3 regions of the Mesorhizobium sp. 43Arga genome follow, and region 2 is predicted to be linked to each of the others. Evidence: predicted binding sites of a transcription regulator. Region 2 holds the regulator's gene; each other region holds the start of a gene.
What was found. The regulator PhoB, encoded in region 2, activates phosphate uptake and scavenging genes when phosphate is short. The targets are predictions, from matches to a motif close to TGTCATNNANCTGTCAT.
Positions count from the first base shown of each region.

Region 1: the regulator PhoB is predicted to act here: its motif matches at 2,388-2,404, upstream of ACWGS8_RS05810 (acid phosphatase).
Region 3: the regulator PhoB is predicted to act here: its motif matches at 3,316-3,332, upstream of ppk2 (polyphosphate kinase 2).

Region 1 covers NZ_JBSKBO010000001.1:1,171,699-1,179,679, forward strand. Annotated here, with positions in the region: gene ACWGS8_RS05800 (cytochrome b) at 1-1,266, shown strand, start outside; gene ACWGS8_RS05805 (cytochrome c1) at 1,294-2,151, shown strand; gene ACWGS8_RS05810 (acid phosphatase) at 2,449-3,144, shown strand; gene ACWGS8_RS05815 (hypothetical protein) at 3,488-3,961, opposite strand; gene ACWGS8_RS05820 (nuclear transport factor 2 family protein) at 4,196-4,648, shown strand; gene ACWGS8_RS05825 (adenine phosphoribosyltransferase) at 4,734-5,279, shown strand; gene ACWGS8_RS05830 (MaoC family dehydratase) at 5,448-5,918, opposite strand; gene ACWGS8_RS05835 (MaoC family dehydratase) at 5,915-6,385, opposite strand; gene corA (magnesium/cobalt transporter CorA) at 6,500-7,474, opposite strand; gene ychF (redox-regulated ATPase YchF) at 7,621-7,981, opposite strand, start outside.
Region 2 covers NZ_JBSKBO010000001.1:410,984-418,964, forward strand. Annotated here, with positions in the region: gene pstA (phosphate ABC transporter permease PstA) at 1-692, shown strand, start outside; gene pstB (phosphate ABC transporter ATP-binding protein PstB) at 689-1,492, shown strand; gene phoU (phosphate signaling complex protein PhoU) at 1,518-2,225, shown strand; gene phoB (phosphate regulon transcriptional regulator PhoB) at 2,245-2,934, shown strand; gene ACWGS8_RS02035 (ROK family protein) at 2,947-4,197, opposite strand; gene xylF (D-xylose ABC transporter substrate-binding protein) at 4,472-5,512, shown strand; gene ACWGS8_RS02045 (sugar ABC transporter permease) at 5,657-6,988, shown strand; gene ACWGS8_RS02050 (ATP-binding cassette domain-containing protein) at 7,002-7,814, shown strand; gene ACWGS8_RS02055 (CHASE domain-containing protein) at 7,964-7,981, shown strand, end outside.
Region 3 covers NZ_JBSKBO010000010.1:161,074-169,054, forward strand. Annotated here, with positions in the region: gene ACWGS8_RS28500 (GntR family transcriptional regulator) at 1-266, shown strand, start outside; gene ACWGS8_RS28505 (DUF982 domain-containing protein) at 369-629, shown strand; gene ACWGS8_RS28510 (hypothetical protein) at 685-831, opposite strand; gene ACWGS8_RS28515 (glycosyl transferase family 90) at 1,027-1,998, shown strand; gene ACWGS8_RS28520 (aldo/keto reductase) at 2,118-3,161, opposite strand; gene ppk2 (polyphosphate kinase 2) at 3,440-4,360, shown strand; gene ACWGS8_RS28530 (dihydrofolate reductase family protein) at 4,594-5,241, opposite strand; gene ACWGS8_RS28535 (glyoxalase superfamily protein) at 5,433-5,975, opposite strand; gene hemB (porphobilinogen synthase) at 6,230-7,261, opposite strand; gene ACWGS8_RS28545 (hypothetical protein) at 7,440-7,844, opposite strand; gene ACWGS8_RS28550 (hypothetical protein) at 7,838-7,981, shown strand, end outside.

The DNA of each region.
Region 1 (7,981 bases), 760 kb from region 2:
GGTATCGAACGCTGGTTCGACGCCCGCATGCCGCTGCCGCGGATGGTCTACGACAGCTTCATCGCCTATCCGGTGCCGCGCAACCTCAACTATGCGTGGACCTTCGGCGGCATCCTGGCGATCATGCTGGTGGCGCAGATCCTGACCGGCATCGTGCTCGCCATGCACTACACGGCTGACACCAATCTCGCCTTCGGCTCTGTCGAAAAGATCATGCGTGACGTCAATTCCGGCTGGCTGTTGCGCTACATGCATGCCAACGGCGCCTCGTTCTTCTTCATCGCTGTCTACATCCACATCTTCCGTGGCCTCTATTACGGCTCTTACAAGGCGCCTCGTGAGTTGCTGTGGATCCTGGGCTGCATCATCTATCTGCTGATGATGGCCACCGGCTTCATGGGCTATGTGCTGCCATGGGGGCAGATGAGCTTCTGGGGCGCCACCGTCATCACCGGCTTCTTCAGCGCCATTCCGCTGGTCGGCGACTGGATCCAGCAGCTGCTGCTCGGCGGCTTTGCCGTCGACAATCCGACGCTGAACCGCTTCTTCGCGCTGCACTACCTCTTGCCGTTCATGATTGCCGGCGTCGTCGTGCTGCACGTCTGGGCGCTGCATGTGGTGGGCCAGTCGAATCCGACCGGCATCGAGGTCAAGTCGAAGACCGACACCGTCGCCTTCACCCCCTACGCGACCATCAAGGACGCGTTCGGCATGATCGTGTTCCTGTTCTTCTTCGCCTATTTCGTCTTCTACCTGCCGAACTATCTCGGCCATCCGGACAACTACACGGTCGCCAACCCGCTGAAGACTCCGGCCCATATCGTTCCGGAATGGTACTTCCTGCCGTTCTACGCGATCCTGCGCGCCATCACTTTCAACATCGGGCCGATCAATTCCAAGCTCGGCGGCGTGCTGTGCATGTTCGGCGCCATCGTCATGCTGTTCCTGGTGCCGTGGCTCGACACCTCCAAGGTGCGCTCGGCGGTCTACCGGCCCTGGTACAAGCTGTTCTTCTGGCTGTTCGTGGCCAATGCCATCCTGCTGGGCTGGCTGGGCTCGCAGCCGGCGGAAGGCAGCTATGTGTTCATGGCGCAGATGGCGACGCTGTTCTACTTCGCCTTCTTCCTGGTCGCGTTGCCGGTGCTCGGCCTGATCGAGACGCCGCGCAGGCTGCCGAACTCGATCACCGAGGCGGTGCTCGAAAAGAACAAGGGCGGCAGCGGGCATCCGGCGGGCGCCACGGCCGCGCCAGAGACCAAGGGCTGAGCGGTAGAGAATCTGAGGGGATTTGGCATGAAAAAGATTCTCACCTCGCTGGCGCTGGTCGGCCTTGTCGCGGCCGGCACCGCAGCGTTCGCGGCCGAAGAGGCGCACAACGCGGCGGCACCCACGCATTTCCCGATCAACGAGCCGAAGGAAATGGACTGGAGCTTCACCGGCCCGTTCGGCACCTATGACAAGGCGCAGCTGCAGCGCGGCCTGAAGGTCTACAAGGAAGTCTGCTCGGCGTGCCATTCGATGAACCTGGTGGCGTTCCGCACGCTGTCGGACCTCGGCTACAACGATGCCCAGATCAAGACGCTTGCCGCCGAATACACCGTCCATGACGGCCCCAACGACGCCGGCGATATGTTCGACCGTCCCGGCAAACCGTCCGACCATTTCCCGGCGCCGTTCGCCAATGAGCAAGCCGCCGCTGCCTCGAACGGTGGCGCGGCCCCCCCGGACATGTCGCTGCTGGCCAAGGCGCGCGGCGTCGAGCGCGGCTTTCCGCAGTTCGTCTTCGATATCTTCACCCAGTATGACGCGGGCGGCCCCGACTACATCCATTCGCTGCTGACCGGCTACGACCAGACGCCGCCGGCCGGAATGGTCATCCCGGAAGGCACGCACTACAATCCGTACTTCATGTCCGGCGTGTCGCTGAAGATGCCCAAGCCGCTCTCCGACGGCCAGGTGGCCTATGATGACGGCTCGCCGCAGACTGTCGACCAGTATGCCCGCGACGTGGCTGCCTTCCTGACCTGGGCGGCCGAGCCGCACATGGAAGCCCGCAAGAAGATGGGCTTCCGCGTGCTGGTGTTCCTGCTGCTCTTCGGTGCGCTGGTCTACCTGACCAAGCGCAAGGTGTGGGAAGGCGTGGCCCACTAAAGCATGCCGATATTCAGGTGATGCCGGCCTGCAAATGCCGGCATCCTGCGCTTCCCCGTTCTACTGCGTCGCAGTAGAACTGAGCTCACGTACTTCAAGTACGCTCCGCTCCGGTTCTCGGAAGCCACCATTTTCGGCTCGGCCTGACCTGAATCTCGACATACCTAGGCTGCCAAGTTAATACAGTCACGAAAGGGCGCCGAAAGGCGCCTTTTTGCATTTCGGGCGACAGGCTGTGTCACATGGCCGTCACCACCAACAGCGATCCTGCGTCATTGCCACCAAAGGATCGCACCCATGAAGAAATATGCCTCGCTGACTGCCGGTCTGCTGTTGCTGGTCATCGGCTCGGCCGCCCAGGCCGAAGACGCAAAACCCTTCGTCACAAACAAAGATATCGACCTGACGATGATCCTGCCGCCGCCGCCGGCAAACGATTCGGCGCAGACCAAGGCCGAACTCGGCGAAGTGCTGACGCTGCAGGTGACGCGCACGCCCGAGATGGTGGCCAGTGCCGTTGCCGACGCCGAGGAGAATGTCTGGCGCTTCGCCAATGTGATGGGGCCGAATTTCAACAAGGAGAAGCTGCCGAAGTTCAGCGCCTTCTTCGATCGCGTGGTCGAGACCGAAGGCGCCGTCGTCGATCCGGCCAAGGATGTCTGGAAGCGCCCGCGTCCGCATCAGCTCAGCGATCTCGTCAAGCCGGTGGTCAAGCTGTCGAGCTCCGGCTCCTGGCCGTCCGGCCATGCCACGGTCGGCACCATGATGGGCATCATCCTGGCCGACATGGTTCCGGAGAAGCGCGCCGAGATCATGGCGCGCGCGGCCGAATACGCCCACAACCGTGAGGTTGGCGGCATCCACTATGCGTCTGATGTCGAGATGGGCAAGATTTCCGGCAGCGTCATCGCCGCGGTCCTGCTCAACCGGGACGACTTCAAGGCCGAATATGAAGTGGCCAGGGCCGAGCTTCGTTCCGGTCTCGGCATGTAAGTCCTAGAGCGTTTCTCCGTTTCATGGAAACGGCGAGCCGCTCTAGCTCCTTGTTTTGAGGCAATTCCCAAGGGAAAGCGCTGCGCGCTTTTCCCGGGAAACCGCTCACACCTTTCCTGGAATTGCTCTAAGCGACGTCGCGTCGAAGCGGATTCATGCGACGCGCCTTGAGTGCTTCCCTGTGTGCGTCAGATGTCAGTTTGTCTTCGTTCTCGCGCAGAGGGATCACCTATCCTCCTTGCCTTCTCGCGCCGATCCGAACAGCGCTACCACACGACATGCAGCTGTCAGGCGACCGATCAGATGCGGGCCGCCGAAAGCTGCGGCCGAAGCCGGTAACAGCTCATTGCGCCGACACTTGCACCGATATTGGAAAGGCAAAGTACAGATTGCAGGTAAGAAGCTCGATACCTTGTTTTCCTTCGCGAGCGAGAGGTTCGGGCGCTTCAACGGCAACAGTTGCGCTGCCTTTGCCCTTCGTCTGCAGTGCGACGAGAGCATCATAGACTACACGACGCTCGCGGATGGATGCCCGCTTCGGATTTTCAGGGTAATAAACGGGGATCGTCAAAATCAGATAGTCCATCCGACAGCGCGGCGCCGAAATCGCGATTGCCTTCCTGCGCAGAGCGATCTCGAACACGCCGGACCGTTCGTCGAATCCAGTGATCCATTGTCGACGCGTATGTAATTGTCCAAGCGCGTCGCCGACCACGAAATCTGCCGGGCGCAGCACGACCGTCCAACTGGCCCGCTCGGCAGCGGAGACGGCTGTCGGCGCCCAGCTCATGGGCGAGGTTGCCATGATGACGGACATTATTTTTCGCAGAAGATGGGTCATGTAGCGACCATGGTTCGACCGGAAGCGGCGCTTCAGGCGCCCCTTTTTACCCCTATGTGAGAGTTCGACAACTAGTCCTTGGCATGGCGCGGCGCTCAAACAGATGCGGATCGAGATCGGAGGGGTTATGAAGCTGATGGGCTGCGATTCGATCGGACAAGTGCCGCGTGCCAATCTCCGGTGCTGGCAGACGAACGGAAGGAGCGGATCATGGCGAACGGAATGGGTACGGACGAGGGCGTGATACGGGCCCTCATCGACCGGCAGTTTGCCAGCCTTAGCTGGGACGAGGGTATCACCCCAGGGTGGGATGGGTTCGCCGGCGATTTCCTCGATGGTGCCGGCTTGTATCCGGCGGCCCGCCCGGCAAGACGCATCGGTGTTGTGGACTTCGTCGAGCGGATGCGCGGCCTGTCACGCACGTCGCTGCGATCGCTCCAGGAGACCGTGCTCGGCACCGATATCCGCGTCTTCGGCAATATCGCGATCGCGGCGGTCGCGGCGGAGATGATCGAGAACGGTGACGAGACCAGCCGGTCCATGGAAATGCTGTTGCTGGTGAAGAGCGAAGGGCAGTGGAAGATTGTTGCGCAGGCATGGGACAGGGCGGACGAGGCCAATCCCCTGCCGGATGCGCTTGTCTCGGGCGCCGCATCGCGCTAGCCGTTGCAGGTCGCGTCGGATCATGGTTGGCCCGCCGCCGTTTCACATCCTGTCAGCCGAAGCTGGATCGCCGGAGAGCCGCCTCATGAAACCTTCGCTCGAAGACACGCTGTTGGCCTCGATCCGCACCATTCCGGATTATCCGAAGCCCGGCATCCTGTTTCGCGACATCACCACGCTGCTCGGCAATGCGCGCGCTTTTCGCCGCGCCATCGACGAACTGGTGCATCCCTATGCCGGCCAGAAGGTCGACAAGATCGCAGGCATCGAGGCGCGCGGCTTTATCCTGGGCGGCGCCGTCGCCCACCAGCTTTCGGCCGGTTTCGTGCCGATCCGCAAGAAGGGCAAGCTGCCCTATGAGACGGTGCGAGTCGCCTACAGCCTGGAATACGGGCTGGACGAGATGGAGATGCACAAGGACGGCGTTGCCCCGGGCGAAAAGGTGATCCTGGTCGACGACCTGATCGCCACCGGCGGCACCGCGGAAGCGGCGGTCAAGCTGCTGCGCCAGATCGGCGCCGATATTCTTGCCGCCTGCTTCGTCATCGACCTGCCGGATCTCGGCGGCCGCGCCAAGCTCGAGGCGCTTGGCGTGCCGGTGAGGACACTGATCGGGTTCGAGGGACACTAGGTTTCCCTTGCCCCGTTTACGGGGAGACGGACAGCGGAGCGAGCAACGCGAGCGCAGCAGGGTGAGGGTAAGCACGACCGTCGAGTTTAAGGCATCACCGCTGGCGGCGCCCCTCATCCGCCCTTCGGGCACCTTCTCCCCGTGGAACGGGGAGAAGGAAGAGCCGCGCTACTCCACCTTCACCAGCACCGCGCTTTCAAACTCCAGCACCTTGTCGCCGGTCGAATCGAACGCTTCCGCGCGCAGCGACAGCATTCGCCAGCCGGGGCGCGAGGCGATGGCGCGATGGGATAGCGCGGTGCGGCTGAAGGTGACGGTCTCGCCGGCATGGACCGGCTTCAGCCACTTCAGGTTCTTGAATCCGGGCGATGGGCCGAATTCAGGGACCGGGCCGGGGCCGTTCCAGCTGGCGCCCTCGGCATCCATGCTCGCTTCGAGGTTGAGCTTCATCCAGGTGGCGGCGGTGTGCCAGCCGGAGGCGCAGAGCCCGCCGAGCACGCTCTTCCTGGCGGCCTGTTCGTCGATATGGAAGATCTGCGGGTCGTATTTGCGGGCGAACGCCTTGATCGCCTCGGGCTCGAATGTGTGCGAGCCCAGCGTCACCGTGGTGCCGATGCGGAAGAATTCATCCAGGGTCATGCCTGATACCCCGCGGCATCACGCGTCAGGAACATGACGGAATTCTCAAGCTCGAAGACGCTTTCGCCGCGCTGGTTGACCAGCTCGCTGCGCATGGTGATGAAGCCCAGTTGCGGCTTCGATCGCGACAGGCGCTTGGCCAGGACAACCAAATTGCCTCTGAGCGTATCGCCGGCCAGGACCGGTTTCTTCCACTTGACATGATCGACGCCAGGCGCCCCCTGGCAGGTGGAGTCCAAGAGGAAGGCATCGCACAGCATGCGCATGAACATGGCGCAGGTGTGCCAGCCCGAGGCCGAGAGGCCGCCGAGGATGCTGGCCTTGCCGGCCTCCTCGTCGAGATGCATCGGCTGGGCATCGAATTCGCTGGCGAACTCGATGATCTCGGCCGCGCTTACCTGTTTCGTGCCGATGTCGAACGAGGCGCCCTCGACGAAATCCTCATAGGCCCATGTTTTTCCGGTCATGTCGGCAATCCGGTTAAATCCCAAGGATCGGGCAACCCGGATGCAGGCCGGCAGCGATTTGGTCAAGTCCTTTCTGGTGAGCCAGCCTGAGTGCGCGGTTGCCGGGGGCAGCGGTCAGAGCCAGCCGCGGCGGCGGAAATACCAGAAGGGCAGGATCGCCGACAGGATCATCAGGCCGATGGCGAAGGGATAGCCGAGCTGCCATTTCAGCTCGGGAATGACGGTGAAATTCATGCCGTAGATCGAGGCGACCAGCGTCGGCGGCAGGAAGATGACGGCGGCGACCGAGAAGATCTTGATGATGGCGTTTTGCTCGATCGAGATCATGCCGAGCGTGGCGTCGAGCAGGAAGGAGATCTTCTGCGACAGGAAGGTGGCGTGGTCGGCGAGCGACAGCACGTCGCGCGACAAGGTCTTGATGCGGGCGCGGACATCCTTGCTCATCTTGGTCTGGGTCGCGACATGGGCAAGGAAGCCGGCAAGGCGCTGCAGCGAGATCAGGCTGTCGCGGATCGAGGAGGCGATGTCTTCCTTGCGGCCGATGGCTTTCAGCAGTTCCTGGAAGTCGCGGTTGCGCTTCGACACCTTGGTGGAGCGCGCCTCGAAAATGTCGTGCGAAATCGCCTCGATGTCGCGGCCGGCGCGCTCGAGGATATCGGCGAGACGGTCGACGATCGCTTCCAGGAGGCCGATCAGGATGGTGTCGCCACTGGTGCAGCCGGTCGCCACCTTCTCGGCGCGCAGCGGGAAGGTCTTGAAGGCCTTCGGTTCATGATAGCGAATGGTGATCAGCCTGTTGCCGGCGAGCGCGAAGGTGACCGGCGACATCAGCGGATCGTCGACTTCGGTCTGGGCGGGCAAAGTGGCGGTCATGAAATAGGCGCCGTCCTCGATGTAGAGACGGCTGGAAATCTCGATCTCCTCCATCTCCTCGCGGGTCGGGATGGCGACGCCAAGCCAGCTTTCGATGGTAGCTTCTTCTTCCTTGGACGGACTGATCAGGTCGGCCCAGACGACCCGATCGCCATCCGCCAGCAGGTCGTCGACGACGCGCAGGCGATCATTGTCCACGACAAATGCCTTGATCATCGCCAGATCTCCCCTGCTGGAAAGGGTTTCGTTCGATTGCTCCGGCATTGCCGGCGAAACATCGCCTGCAATAGCCGACTAGCCCGCGATATCACAAGGTCAAGACAGCGGGCGGTAGTGGTGACGCGGGAAAAGGCAGATGGGAATCACGTGTTGAACTTGAACAGCATGATGTCGCCGTCCTGGACGACATATTCCTTGCCTTCGTCGCGCGCCTTGCCGGCTTCCTTGGCCGCCACTTCGCCGCCCAGCGTGACGAAGTCGTTATAGGCGATGGTCTGGGCGCGGATGAAGCCGCGTTCGAAGTCGGTGTGGATGACGCCGGCCGCCTGCGGGGCCTTGTCGCCCTTGTGGATGGTCCAGGCGCGCGTCTCCTTCGGCCCGACGGTGAAATAGGTGATGAGATGCAAAAGCTCATAACCGGCGCGGATGACCTTGTTGAGGCCCGGCTCGTCGAGGCCGAGCGAGGACAGGAATTCCATCTCTTCCTCGTCGGAGAGCTGCGCG
Region 2 (7,981 bases):
CCGAAATGACGCCGCCACCCGGCGACGCCGGCGGCCTGCTCAACGCCATCTACGGCAGCATTGTGATGACCATCATCGGCATCATCGTCGGCACGCCGATCGGCGTGCTGGCCGGCACCTACATGGCCGAATATGGCCGCTTCTCGAAGCTCACCACCGTAGTACGTTTCATCAACGACATCTTGCTGTCGGCGCCGTCGATCATCATCGGCCTGTTCGTCTATGAGCTGATGGTGCGGCCGATGGGGCATTTCTCAGCGATCGCCGGTGCCGTGGCACTTGCCATCCTGGTCATCCCCGTCGTCGTGCGCACCACCGAGGACATGCTCAATCTGGTGCCGAATGCCTTGCGCGAAGCCGGCACCGCAATCGGCGCGCCGCGCTGGGTGGTCATCCGCTCGGTGGCCTATCGCGCCGCGCTTTCGGGTATCGTGACCGGCATATTGCTGGCCATCGCCCGTATTTCCGGCGAAACGGCACCGCTTCTTTTCACGGCGCTGAACAACCAGTTCTGGTCGAGCAATCTCAACGCGCCGATGGCCAGCCTGCCTGTCACCATCTTCCAGTTCGCTCTCAGTCCCTATGAGGAATGGCAGCAGCTGGCCTGGACCGGCGCACTCATCATCACATTGACGGTTCTCGCGCTCAGCATCTTTGCGCGCAGCCTGACCGGACGCAGAGAGGACAAATGAGCCAGATGTTGTCTCCAGACATGACGATCGCCGCCGAGGCGGTGACCAAGGCCAAGATCGAGGTCAAGAACCTCAACTTCTACTACGGCCAGTCGAAGGCGCTGAAGGATATCACGCTGTCGCTGCCCGAGCGCAGCGTCACCGCCTTCATCGGCCCGTCGGGTTGCGGAAAGTCGACGCTGCTGCGCGTCTTCAACCGCATCTACGAGCTCTATCCCAAACAGACCGCCGAGGGCCAGGTGCTGCTCGACGGCCAGAACGTTCTCGACCGTTCGCAGGACCTCAACCTGCTGCGCACCAAGATCGGCATGGTGTTCCAGAAGCCGACGCCATTCCCGATGTCGATCTACGAAAACATCGCTTTCGGCGTCAGGCTCTACGAGAAGATCAGCAAGGCCGAGATGGACGGCCGTGTCGAGCAGGCGCTGAAGCGCGCAGCACTGTGGACCGAGGTCAAGGACAAGCTCAATGCCAGCGGCCTCAGCCTGTCGGGCGGCCAGCAGCAGCGGCTGTGCATCGCCCGCACCGTGGCGGTGAAGCCGGAGGTCATCCTGCTCGACGAGCCGGCCTCGGCGCTCGATCCGCTGTCGACCGCCAAGATCGAGGAACTGATCGACGAGCTGCAGGCCGACTACACGATCGTCATCGTCACCCACAACATGCAGCAGGCGGCGCGCGTCTCGAAGCAGACGGCCTTCATGTATCTGGGCGAACTGGTCGAATTCGACCGCACCGAAAAGATTTTCACGTCGCCTCGCGAGAAGCGCACGCAAGACTACATCACTGGCCGCTTCGGCTGATCGCACGCATACGAGGACCAGGATCATGGCCGAACACACAGTCGCAGCCTTCGACGAGGATCTCGGACAGATCAGCAGGCTGATCAGCGACATGGGCGACCTTGCCGGTTCGATGGTCGGCGGCGCCACCAAGGCGCTTCTGAACTCCGACAATGCTCTCGCTCAGCGCGTCGTCTCCGACGATGCCATCATGGATGCGCGCCAGCGCGAACTCGACGACCGCGCCATCACGCTGATCGCCAAGCGCCAGCCGATGGCCGACGACCTGCGCCATGTCGTAGGCTCGATCCGCATGGCCGGCGACCTTGAACGCATTGGCGACCTTGCCAAGAACATCGCCAAGCGGGTCGGCACTGTCGGCCTCAGCGCCACGCCGCGCGACCTGTCGCATTCCATCGACGCCATGGCCCAGCTGGTGCTGATCCAGGTGCAGGGGGTGATCGAGGAGTATGCGGCGCGTGATGCCGCGGCCCTGGCGAAGCTGCGTGCCGACGACGAGCGGATCGACGTCAAATACACCTCCGTCTTCCGCGAACTGCTGACCTATATGATGGAAGATCCGCGCAACATCACGGCCTGTACGCATCTGTTGTTCTGCGCCAAGAATCTCGAACGCATCGGCGACCACGTGACCAACATCGCCGAGAATGCGTACTATGTCCTGACCGGCACGCAACTGCCCGCCAACCGTCCAAAACAGGACGAGACGGCGATGTCGGCGCCGGTGGCCTGAGCTCAGGGGTAACCAATCGATGATCGCACCACGCATCATGGTGGTGGAGGACGAGGAGCCGCTGGGTGTGCTCCTCCGCTACAATCTGGAATCGGAGGGTTATCAGGTCGAGGTGGTGACTCGCGGCGACGAAGCCGAAATCCGCCTGCAGGAGAACGTGCCCGATCTCCTGGTGCTCGACTGGATGGTGCCGGCGGTGTCCGGCATCGAGCTCTGCCGGCGCCTACGAATGCGGCCCGAGACCGAGCGGCTGCCGATCATCATGCTGACCGCGCGGGGCGAAGAAAGCGACCGGGTACGTGGGCTCTCCACCGGCGCCGACGACTATCTGGTCAAGCCGTTCTCGACGCCGGAATTCATGGCTCGCGTCAAGGCGCTGCTGCGCCGCGCCAAGCCGGAAGTGCTGTCCAGCGTGCTCAAGGTCGGCGATATCGTGCTCGACCGTGAATCGCACCGGGTCTATCGCAAGAAGAGCGAGATCCGGCTAGGGCCGACCGAATTCCGCCTGCTCGAATTCATGATGCGGCATCCCGGCCGCGTGTTCTCACGCAGCCAGCTGCTCGACAATGTCTGGGGCGAGACGATCTATATCGACGAGCGCACCGTGGACGTGCATGTCGGCCGGCTGCGCAAGGCGGTCAACAATGGCCGCATGCCCGACGTCATCCGCACCATTCGTGGGGCGGGCTACGCGATCCGCGAGGATTGAGCACGACCTGACTCAGGCGACGTTTTTCTTCGCGGCAAGGCCTGCTTTCGTTTGCACGCCCGGCGCGAAAATCTCCTGGTCGACGAAGGTCAGGGCGCGCATGGCGCAGCCTTCGCGGATCAGCGGCAGTTCGTTCGGCTCGGTGTCGAAGGAGATCGACTCCGAATGCTGGCCGCCGGCGGTCTGGGCAATGGCCTCGCGCAACGCCGGCTCGATCAGGTCGAAGGCGGCGGCGCTGACGCCGACCATGGCCACGGGCGCGGGATCGATCAGCGCAAACAGGCTGCCGAGGCCGTAGCCGAGTGCCTCCCCGGCCTTGCGATAGGCTTCGCGCTCAGGCCCGTCGCGTTCGCGTGCCGTCGCGGCGAGCGCCCGCATCTGCGCGTCGCTGACATCGGCAACCGGCTCGGTGTCCTCGCTGAGCTGCCTGGCGTTGCGCCAGATGGCATAGTTGCCGGCATAGGCCTCGACGCAGCCACGCCGCCCGCAGCGGCAGAGCGCGCCGCCGGGCCGATGGATCATATGGCCGAACTCGCCGCCCGAGGAATGGGTGCCGGTGAACAGCTCGCCCTTCAGCACCAGCCCCATGCCGATACCGTGCGAAAGCAGGATGGCGATGAAGTCGTCGCGATAGCGCTCGGGATCGCGCCAGCGCAGCGCCACCGCCATCATATTGCAGTCGTTTTCCATGGTGGCGGGGATGCCGAACTCGGCTTCGAGTATGTCGGCGAAGGCGATGTCGGTCTGCGGGGTGATCGGCGACCAGAGCATTGCCCGGGCCTTGGTGTCGGTGATGCCCTGGATCGCCAGCGCGATACGGGCGACGCTGCGCACATCGATGTCGGGATCCTCGAGACGCCGCCTTACGATGGCCACGCATTCGCCGATCAGCGCCTCGCGCGACATGGTCAACGTGTCCAACCGGCGCTGTTCTTCCGATATCACCTGGCCGGCATAGTCGATGACGGCGACCGACAGGAAATTCAGCGACAGCACCACGGTCATCACAGTCGCGGCCTCGGGGTTGAGGCCGAGGCCGACCTGCGGCCTGCCGCGCTTCAGCGCGCCGGCCTCGCTGGGCCTGCCCTCGGCCAGGATGCCTTCGCCGATCAGGTCGGAGGAAATGGCCGATATGGTCGAATGGCTGAGGCCGGTGGTCGCGGCGATCTCGGTGCGCGAGGGCCGGCCGGCCCGGCGCACGGCCGCAATCACCATGGCGCGGTTGCGCCGGCGCAGATCGTCGTGGCGGATTCCGACCGACATGCTTTTTCACATCCTCCCGATCGCCGCGGTTCTTCCGGTCCTCCCTCGAACGCTGCCGGCGACACGATCAAATACTGGCAGAAGCGGCCAGTCCTGTCATTTATTTATTCCGAGGCTCGAAAAAAAATCAGAAGGACATCAAAATCCCTCAGAATCGTTGTTGACAGCGTTCCGGTGTTGGATCAGTGTTTTTTCGAGGCTCGAAAAAATAGAGCCTTTGTGCCGGCCTTCGGGCCAGTTTGGTCGCGCCATACGCGGCGCAGGGAGGAATATCATGAAGAGATTCACAGCCGCCATCCTGGCGGGTGTCGCCATGTCGCTGACGCTTGCGTCGGTCGCGCAGGCGAAGGACAAGGTCATCGGCGTTTCGTGGTCCAACTTCCAGGAAGAGCGCTGGAAGACCGACGAGGCCGCCATGAAGAAGGCCATCGAGGCCGCCGGCGACAAGTACATTTCCGCCGATGCGCAGTCCAATCCCGGCAAGCAGCTTACCGATGTCGAGAGCCTGATCTCGCAGGGCGCCAATTCGTTGATCATCCTGGCGCAGGATGCCTCGGCCATCGGCCCGGCCGTGCAGAAGGCGCTGGACGAAGGCATTCCGGTCGTCGGCTATGACCGCCTGATCGAGAACAAGGACGTCTTCTACCTGACCTTCGACAACAAGGAAGTCGGTCGCTTGCAGGCCAGCGCGGTGTTCAAGGCCAAGCCGGAAGGCAATTATGTCTTCATCAAGGGCTCGGGCGCCGATCCGAACGCCGACTTCCTGTTCGCGGGCTCGATGGAAGTGCTCAAGGCTGCCATCGACAGCGGCAAGATCAAGAATGTCGGCGAGGCCTATACGGACGGCTGGCTGCCCGCCAACGCCCAGAAGAACATGGAGCAGTTCCTGACCGCCAACGACAACAAGGTCGACGCGGTCGTCGCGGCCAATGACGGCACCGCCGGCGGCGTCGTCGCGGCGCTGACGGCGCAGGGTCTTGCCGGCACCGTGCCGGTTTCGGGTCAGGACGGCGACCATGCCGCGCTGAACCGCATCGCGCTCGGCACCCAGACCGTGTCGGTGTGGAAGGACGCGCGCGAACTCGGCAAGAACGCCGCCGAGATCGCCTCGCAGCTGGCCGACGGCAAGAAGATGACCGACATCGCCGGTGTGAAGGACTTCACGACGCCTGGCGGCAACACCGTCAAGTCGCTGTTCCTGACCCCGGTCGCGATCACCAAGGACAATCTCAACGTCGTCATCGACGCCGGTTGGATCAAGAAGGACGAAGTCTGCGCGGGCGTCGCCGCCGGCAGCGTCGCCGCCTGCAAGTAAACGGCGCAATACCGTTCGATATCGACGCCGCGGCCCAAAAGCCGCGGCGTTTCTCAAGGGGCTTCCCGCTTCAAATGACCGCGGAAAGCAAATAGCATCCATGTTCGGTATCCGCGCCAGACGGTAAACCGATGGGAGGATAGCATGACCGACACGACCTCTAATCAACCGGTCGGCAGCACCGCAGCGGACAAGGCGCGTGCATCCGAACTCAGCGCCATCGGACGGTTCCTCAAGGCTACCGAGCTCGATACGCGTATGCTGGGCATGGTCGGTGCGCTGCTGGTCATCTGGGTCGGCATCCACATCCTGTCGGGCGGGCTTTTCCTGACACCGCGCAATCTGTGGAACCTGTCGGTGCAGACCTCGTCGGTCGCGATCATGGCGACCGGCATGGTGCTGGTCATCGTCATGCGCAACATCGACCTCTCGGTCGGATCCGTCGAAGGCGTGATCGGCATGATCATGGGCGTGGCGCAGGCTGAATTCCTCATCCGCGTCGTCGGCTTCCAGCTTGGAAATCCCTGGCTCTGGATCATCGCGCTGGCGGCCGGCGTGGTGCTTGGTCTGCTGATCGGCGCATTTCAGGGCTTCATCATCGCCTATATGGAGGTTCCCGCCTTCATCGTGACGCTGGGCGGCCTGCTGGTCTGGCGCGGCATGGCATGGCTGATCACCAGCGGGCGCACGGTCGCGCCGCTCGACGCAACCTTCCAGCTGATGGGCGGCGGACCACGCGGCTCGATCGGCGCCACTGCCAGCTGGATGGTCGGTGCCGTCGCTTGCGCGGCTGTCGCTTTCGCGCTGCTCAACGGCCGGTCGCAGCGCAAACGGTTCCACTTTCCACTGCGCCCGGTTTGGGCCGAGACCTTGCTTGGCGCGGTTGCCTGCGCCGCTATCCTTGGCGCCGTCTGGATCGCCAATTCCTATCCATGGCCGATCGGCATCGTGCGCCAGTACGCCCAGCAGAACGGCATTACCGTTCCCGAAGGCGGGCTGTACATCGCGCATGGCATTGCCATACCGGTGCTGATGGCGGTGGCGGTGGGTATCATCATGACCTTCATCACCAAGCGCACGCGTTTCGGCCGCTACGTCTTCGCCATTGGCGGCAATCCGGAGGCGGCTGAACTTGCCGGCATCAACACCCGCTGGGTGACCATGAAGGTGTTCATGATCATGGGCGTTCTGGCCGCAATCAGCGCAGCGATCTCGTCGGCCCGGCTCAACGCATCGACCAATGCGTTGGGCACGCTGGACGAGCTTCTGGTCATCGCCGCCGCAGTCATCGGCGGCACCTCGCTTGCCGGCGGCTCCGGCACGGTGATGGGCGCCATGCTGGGCGCGCTTCTGATGCAGTCATTGCAGTCGGGCATGGTGCTGCTCGGCATCGACTCGCCGCTGCAGAGCATCGTCGTCGGCGCCGTGCTGGTCATCGCCGTGTGGCTCGACACCGTCTATCGCAAGCGGGTTTAGGGGAGAAACGATCATGGCCGACAAAACCGCTCCCGCAACTGCCCCGGTGGGCACACCGCTGATCGACATGCGCAACATCTCGATCGCCTTTGGCGGCATCCGCGCCGTCGACGATGCCTCGATCGATCTTTTCCCCGGCGAGGTCGTGGCGCTGCTCGGCCACAACGGCGCCGGCAAATCGACGCTGATCAAGATCCTGTCCGGCGCCTACAAGCGCGATGCCGGCCAGATCTTCGTCAACGGCGAGGAGGCTTCGATCTCCAACCCGCGCGACGCCAAGAAATACGGCATCGAGACCATCTACCAGACGCTCGCTCTGGCCGACAATGTCGACGCCGCCGCCAATCTGTTCCTCGGCCGCGAGCTGATGACCGGCTGGGGCACGCTCGACGACGTTGCCATGGAGGCCGAGGCCCGCAAGGTGATGGGCCGGCTCAATCCGCGCTTCCAGCGCTTCAAGGAGCCGGTGATCAAGCTGTCGGGCGGCCAGCGGCAGTCGGTGGCGATCGCGCGCGCGATCCTGTTCAACGCCCGCATCCTGATCATGGACGAGCCGACGGCAGCCCTTGGTCCGCAGGAGACGGCGCAGGTCGGCGAACTGGTCAAGCAGCTCAAATCCGATGGTATCGGCATCTTCCTCATCAGCCACGACATCCACGATGTGTTCGAACTGGCCGACCGGGTCTGCGTGATGAAGAACGGCCAGGTCGTCGGCACAGCGCGCACCACCGACGTCACCCAGGACGAGGTGCTCGGCATGATCATCCTGGGCAAATGCCCGCCCGGCGCCATTCCCGGGCCGGGCGCGCTGAAGATCGCCGCCTGAGGCCTGCCGGCGGCCCGGTATGCTTGATCGGCATTGCCGGCTGCCGCCCACGTGATATGCCATTGATCGCGATGGCTTGGCCTTGCCATTGTGTTGGCGGGGCGACTTGCCCATAAAGGTCCGGTATTGCTCATGGACCGCATCATCCGTTGAAGAAACTTTTTCCA
Region 3 (7,981 bases), on a different contig from region 2:
GCAACGAATTCCTGTTCAGGGCCGTGCGTGACGCCATGACGCGCCTGTCGCGCGCCCGCTGGCTGGAAGTGCGTGATGAGGCGGCCCTTGGTCGCGCCTGGGCCGAACACCGCGCCATTCTGGCCGCGGCACGCCTTGGCGATGCCGATGAAGCGGCCCGGCTGCTTTCTGCCCACATCGTCGGCAGCCGCGACCGGCTGGTGACGTCGCTCGCCAACGACCGACGCGGCCTTCGCGCCAGGGGATTTGCCGTCGTGGCTGCTTAGCGCCGCTGTAGGGCAGGGCGCTCGCCGGCAAAAACAGGCGGCGCCTGACGCCAAGCCCACTTTCGGCCTCGCTTCACGGACGCCGATGGCGTAAGAGCGGCGATGGAAAACAACCGATTTGAAACACCCGTGACCGTAAAGTCCGTCACGGCGGGCAGCACTCAGCTCTTGCGTACGGCCCGCGAGGCATCCGAATACCTCCTCAACAGCTGGCCCGGCAAGCGCAGTCCCAAGCATCGCGCGGCGCTGCAGGCCTGCCACGATGCGCTGGCCGGCGACAAGCCGGCCATGATCGCGCGGCGCGCCTTTATCGCCGCGGCGCGCGAAGTGGACGTTTTTGTCAGCGACAAGGCTCCTGCCTGACGCAGAGCCATTAGGCTGGATTGAGGCAAGGCCCGCATGTGCGGGCCTTTTGCCGTCATTCCGCCGTTTCGTTTTCGATCTCTGCCTCGGGCTTGGAACGTTCGCGCGCGGCAACCTTGGCCGCCAGCTTTTCGGCCTTCTTCGCAGCCTTCTGCCGGTCGCGTTCCTTGCGTTCCTGATCGTAGTTTGGTGCTCGCGCCATGTCGGCTCCTTTTGACTTGCCTTGCGGCTCTGACCCTGCCTAGGAGCATTAGCCGTCAAACACAACAGCTGAAACGACAGTGTGCGCGCGCGGCCCCGGCGATCGGGGGGCTTGCCAGATCGGCGCCATAATGATGTAGGAAACGCGGGCGCCAGCGTATTTGAGAGCTGCCCGTTTGTTTTGACCAAGTGAATCATGGCTACAATTGCGCGGACGTCGGCAAGGGTTTTCTACTATGCGCGAAACATCGTGCGCGATGTCATTCCGCAAGCCCTGTTTCGCCGCAGGCTGGCCACTCGCCTTGAACAGGCCATGCTTTCCGACGATGCGGCACGCCGGCGGTTGAATTACTACAACAAGCTGCAGGCTGGTTTCGTGCCAAGCGCCAACGCGGTGCGCATCAGCAAACTGCCCTTCACGCCGACCATGTACTACTACGACCTGAAGGAATTCGCCCGCTATTTCGATCCCGGATTGCTCATCGACGTCGAATTCGGTGACGTCAGGGATGTGCCGAAGGTGCCGGCGATCGTGAAGGATCGGCCGATCCGCGATGACGACCAGAACGCGGTCATCATGAAGCTCGACAAGTTCCGTCACTTCCAGATGCCCGCTGACACCATCCCGCTCGCCGACAAGTTGCCCATGGTGGTCTGGCGCGGCGACCTCAACAATCCGATCAGGACACGGTTTCTGCAAGCGGTGCGCGACCTGCCATTCTGCGATGCCGGCTCGCACAAGCCGAACGCACCGGCCGAATATGCCAAGCCCTTTCTCAGCATCAGCCAGCATCAGCGCTACCGCTACATCGTCTCGCTCGAGGGCAATGACGTGGCGACCAACCTCAAATGGATCTTGAACTCGAAGTCGCTTTGCCTGATGCCGCCGCCGACATACGAGACATGGTTCGCGGAGCGGCAGCTCGAGGCCAATGTCCACTATGTGCCGCTCGATCCGGATTTCGCCGATCTCGGCGAAAAGGTGCGCTATTTCGAACGGCATCCGGCACAGGCCGAGCGCATCATCGCTGCGGCCAACGCCTATTGCCGGATATTTTCCAATGAGCGGGACGAGCAGGCGATTTCCCTGCTCGTGCTCTACAAATATTTCGTGCTCAGCGGCCAGATCGAATCCGATCCCGAACTCTGGCGCTTCATCGAGGGCTAGCGCGCCTCCGCCGAGAGCAATTCCAGGAAAAGTGTGAAACGGTTTCCGTACGGAATTGCGTCAAAACAAAGAGTTAGAGCGGTTCGCCGTTTACGTGAAACGGCGAACCGCTCTAATGGTCAGATCACGCTGCGGTCGAGAACCATGTCGGCGGGTCCGAAGCGATCCTTTGCCGTCAATTGCTGGTGCCAGTAGGGGTAGAGCAAGGGCGGGCGGCTGACCGCGTCGAGGCGCTGGCGTTCCTCAGGGTTGAGCGCCAGGCTTGCGGCCGCGAGATTGTCCTTGAGCTGGGCATCGTTGCGGGCGCCGATCACCAGCGAGGAGACGGCGGGGCGGCCGAGCAGCCAGGCAAGTGCCACCTGTGCCGCCGATACGCCGCGGGCCTTGCCGATCTCGACCAGCACATCGACGATCCGCCAGAGCCGGTCCTCGTCGCGGATCGGCGGCTCGGACCAGCCGGCGAGTTGCCGTGCGGTCGGGCTGTCGCGGTGGTATTTGCCGGACAGCAGGCCGCCGGCGAGCGGGCTCCAGACCAGCACGCCCAGTCCCTGGTCGACCGAGATCGGCAGCAGTTCATATTCAGCCTCGCGTGCCTCCAGCGTGTAGTGGATCTGCTGGGTGACGAAGCGCTGCTGGTGACGGCTGTCGCTGATGGACAGCGCCTTCATCACCTGCCAGCCGGACCAGTTGGAGCAGCCGATATAGCGCACCTTGCCCTGGTGGACCAAAGTGTCGAGCGCCGCGACCGTTTCCTCGATCGGGGTAAGCCCGTCCCACTGGTGGACGAAATAGATATCGATGACGTCGGTCTTCAGCCGCTTCAGGCTCTTCTCGCATTCGCGGATCAGGTGGTGGCGCGACAGGCCTTCGTCGTTCGGCCCGCTGCCGATCCGCATGCGCGCCTTGGAGGCGATCAGCACGTCGTTCCTGCGCTTGCCGCCGAGCGCCTCGCCGATGATCTCCTCCGACAGGCCGTTGGAATAGACATTGGCGGTGTCGATGAGGTTGATGCCGGCGTCGATGGACATGTCGATCATGCGCCTGGCTTCGGCAAGATCGCTGTTGCCGACCGCGGCGAAGGGCCCGGTGCCGCCGAAGGTCATGGTGCCCAAAGTCAGTGTCGAAACCTTCAGGCCCGAACGGCCAAGGGTGCGGTACTCCATGTCAGTCCTCGCGATTGTGTTGAATGGGGGCGGGGCCAAAGGGCAGCCCGGAATGCAGCGGGGATTTGTAGGACAATAGGGCCGGCTTGTCGCCATGCCATGGCGATGGATCGATTGGACATGGGCCCCAGCGGCCGCTATATCGCGCCTGGGCTGCAATAAAACCGTCACTGCCGGTCTATATTGAAGTCGGCTCAGGTGTTTCCCTTCCCGGCTGCTGGCCAGCAATTTGGGGCGCCGCACGGGAACCGACAGGGCTTGCAAGCGGAGCAGTGCAAATGACTGAGCTAAGACAGAATTCTCCCGCCAAGGACTGGCTCGAAGCCGAACTCGCCGACACGCTCGACGAAGATTATGAGCTCGAAATGTCGGAGCCGGCGCTGTCGATGGAGATCGCCAAGATCTACAAGAACGCGCATCCGCCTTCGATCGACCGCATGCAATATTTTCGCGACCTGATCACCCTGCAGTCCGAATTGATCAAGCTGCAGTCCTGGGTCGCCTACCACAAGAAGAAGCTGGTGGTGATTTTCGAGGGCCGCGATTCCGCCGGCAAGGGCGGCGTCATCAAGCGCATCACCCAGCGGCTCAACCCGCGTATCTGCCGTGTCGTCGCGCTGCCGGCTCCGACCGAGCGCGAAAAGTCGCAATGGTACTTCCAGCGCTATGTCCCGCATCTGCCGGCAGGCGGCGAGATCGTGCTGTTCGACCGCTCCTGGTACAACCGCTCCGGCGTCGAACGGGTGATGGGTTTTGCCGATGCGGGCCAGGTCGAGGAATTCTTCCGCGACGTTCCCGAGTTTGAGCGCATGCTGGTGCGATCCGGCATCACCGTGGTCAAATACTGGTTCTCGATCACCGACGAGGAGCAGCAGATGCGCTTCCTGATGCGCATCCATGACCCGATGAAGCAGTGGAAGCTATCGCCGATGGATCTGCAGTCGCGCGTGCGCTGGGAACAGTACACCAAGGCCAAGGAAGAGACCTTCGCTCGTACCAACATTCCAGAGGCGCCCTGGTTCATCGTCGAGGGCAATGACAAGAAGCGGGCGCGGCTGAACTGCATCGATCATCTGCTCAAGCAGATGCCGTATGAAGAGGTGCCGCACGAGGAGATCACGCTGCCGGAACGCGTCTTCAATCCTGAATACGAGCGCCAGACGCTGCCGCGCGAGCTTTACGTGCCGGAGAAATATTGAGAACTTTTTCCCTCTCCCCGTTTCACGGGGATGTGAGAAGTGGTCTGCGCAGCAGACGAAAAGCCAACTGCCTGGCTTTTCGAACGACGAACGCCGAAGGGCGGATGAGGGGCAGCGCTGGCGTTGATGAATTTATTGCCGTCGGACGCTCTAACTTCCAAACGTCAGCGCTGCCCCTCATTGCCCTACCGGGCATTTCTCCCCCGCATGGTGACGGGGAGAAAGAGCCGCAACTACGCCCGCTTGATCACCACATGCGTGGCAAGCGGCGTCGCCACCTGCTCGGTGCATTGATAGCCGAGCTTCAGCATGTCCAGGCCGGCGAAGAGGTTCTCGCCCTTGCCAAGCAGCACCGGCGAGATTGCCAGATGCATCTCGTCGATCAACCTCTCCCGCAGATATTGCCGGATGGTGGCGACGCCGCCGCCGATCCGCACGTCCTTGCCGCCGGCGGCCGCCTTCGCCTGCTCGAGCGCCGAATGGATGCCGTCGGTCACAAAATAAAAGATCGTGCCGCCTTCCATCGTGATGGGCGCCCGCTCGTGGTGCGTCAGCACGAAAACCGGCACATGGTAGGGAGGGTTGTCGCCCCACCAGCCCTTCCAGCTGTTGTCAGGCCATTCGCCGCGGATCGGCCCGAACATGTTGCGGCCGAGGATCCAGGCGCCGATATTTTCGAAACTGCGCGCCGCGAACGCCTCGTTGATATCGGTGGTGCCGCCATCTTGTCCGAGCACCATCTCACGGAAAGTGCGAGTGTCGACAAACCACTTGTGCAAGGATTCCCCGCCGATGCCGAGCGGATTTTGCAGATCCTGATCGGGACCGGCGCCATAGCCGTCGAGCGACAGGGTGAATGCGTTGACACGCAGCTTGGACATGAAAGTCTCCTCGATAACCAGTTGTATTTTGCAATCAGTTGTTGTGTAGCAAACTGATTGCGAATTGCAAGCGCTATTTTCCAAGGCGAAAGGCAAGTACCCGGGCCTCGCCGCCAGGCGATGTCCGTATTGTTTCGTGATGATCGGTTCGACGGCAACTGGCGGCCGCCGGAATGGGCCGCCCCATCAGCTCATTCACCAGTGAGTTCCATGAAGCGGATATGGTTGCTGAACGGGTCGATGACCTCGACCGTCAGCCGCCCGTCCCCATGTTCCAGGCCGGGTTTCATGTAGCGGTAGTCCTTGCCCGCAAGTTCCTTGTGGAAGTCGCGAATGCCTCTCATGTAGACGACCATATTCCCGCCGGGTGTCGCGTCGCCGGCATGTTCGGACAGGTGCAGGATAAGGTCGCCGCGCGAAACCTGCGTGTAAAGCGGGAAGTTGTCGCCGTAGCGATGCTCCCAGTCCACGCTGAACCCGAGGAAGCCGAGGTAGAATTCGTGGGCCTTGGCAACGTCGAAGATGCGCACGATCGGCGCCGTCCGTTCGAAGACGATCGTCTCCTGCCTGCCAGGCGACGCCTCGATCTTCGCCGACAGGATGTTCCAGCTGGCTAGTCCGAACTGGCGCGCGACGATGTCCAGCGCCTCGCTGTGGTTGATCGTCAGGTCGCGGTCGGCAAGCGCTTCCCGCATGGCTTTCGCCATGGTCCTGGCATCACGATAGGCAAGCATGTCCGTTTCCTCGGGTCACGGCGATGTCTTCGTCAGTGCCCCCCATTGCCGACGCCTTCGCCCGACGGTGAAACGGTCAGGAAGCATCCTCTGGAGGCGTTCGCCATACCTCCTGGCGAGTTGCGGGCTGCCGGCCGCCTGCGGCCGTGCCGGCATCATAGCCGCAGCTGCCGGTTTTTGTCTGCGGGAATACAAAAGAAACGCCAACCGGTCGAAAGAGTGGTGACATCTACTGAAAGGCTTTACCGCCGGGACTATCCCTTCAGCATTTCGGCCACTTCGGGGGCGAAATAGGTCAAGATACCGTCGCAGCCGGCGCGCTTGAAGGCGAGCAGCGATTCCAGCATCGCCTTCTCGCCGTCGATCCAGCCATTGGCGCCCGCCGCCTTGATCATCGAATATTCGCCCGACACCTGGTAGGCGAAGGTCGGCATCTGGAATTCATCCTTCAGCCGCCGGATGATGTCGAGATAGGGCAGGCCAGGCTTGACCATCAGCATGTCGGCGCCTTCGGCGATATCCTGTTCGGCTTCGCGCACCGCCTCGTCGGAATTGGCGTGGTCGATGTAATAGGTCTTCTTGTCGCCCTTGAGCAGGCCGGCGGTGCCGACCGCCTCGCGATAGGGGCCGTAGAAGGCCGAGGCGAACTTGGTCGCATAGGACATGATCGCCACGTCCTGAAAACCGTTGGCGTCGAGCGCGTCGCGGATGGCGCCGATGCGGCCGTCCATCATGTCGGACGGGGCGATGATGTCGGCGCCGGCCGCTGCCTGGATGACGGCCGCCGCCGCGACCTGTTCGACCGTTTCGTCGTTGACGATAATGCCGTCGCGCAGGATGCCGTCATGGCCGTGGCTGGTGAATGGATCGAGCGCCGCGTCGGTGATGATGCCGATCCCGGGCACCGCGTCCTTGATCGCGCGGGTGGCGCGGTTGATGATGTTTTCCGGGTCGAGAATGTGCGAGCCGGTCTGGTCGCGTAAGGCCAGTTCGATATTGGGGAAGGTGGCGAGTGCCGGAATGCCGAGCTTGGCCGCGCGTTCGGCCTCCTTGACGGCAAGATCGACCGACAGGCGGAAGACGCCCGGCATGGCGGCGATCGGCTCGCATACGTTCTTGCCCTCGACAACGAAGATCGGCCAGATCAGGTCGTCGACCGTAAGCCGGTTCTCCTGCACGAGCCTGCGCGACCAGTCGGCCTTGCGCATGCGACGCAGGCGGCGGCTGCCGGTGACGTCGTCGACGCTGCGCGCGCCGGCCGGCTTTGTCGGGGTGAATTTGTTCATGGCCAATACTCCGGATCAGCGAGTTTTACCACGAGCCCTTGCCGCTGACCAATGCGACACGATTGTGCCAGCCCGAAGCCGCCAATCTCCCCCTCTGTAACGCGCAACATCGGATGGCATCTGCCGGCTAAAGCTGGGAAAAGATGATAATCGGCGGGAAAGGCCGCCACGGCTGGCGTTATCGCAGCGGTCCGACCGTGCAGCGGCGTAAGATCAAGTGTTTCGACGAAAAGGAGATGCATATCATCGGCGTGCAGCGCGCACCGGGAAAGGCTGCCAGGTGTTGATGGCAGACGCCGGCCGCTGCAGAGGCGGCGCCTTCGTCGCGTTCAAGGCAGATAAGCGCAAAGCGCTCTGGGACCGCGTGCAGGGCAAGGTTGGCGGCCCAGTGCCCAAGGGGCATAAGATGGACAAGGCCGAATGGCTGAAGCCCGGCCTCGTCGGCAGGGTGAAAACGCTGTAGGGCGCGCAGGATCTCCGCCACGCCAAGCTGCTCGATTTCTGGGAGGAGAATTGATGGGTTGCCTTTGGCGGGCGCTGTGATTTTATCGCAGCGTCCGGTTGTTGAGGTGAGCAATGCCAATCCGACACAAGGCTCGTGAGGCTGGGAACTTTGAGCCATCCGAGGTTGAACTGCTGGGGCGTGTTTTCGACCGGCTCAAGGATGATCTTCCACATGATGCGCGCGAGGCGCTCGCGTCCCGGATCATCGCGAACTAT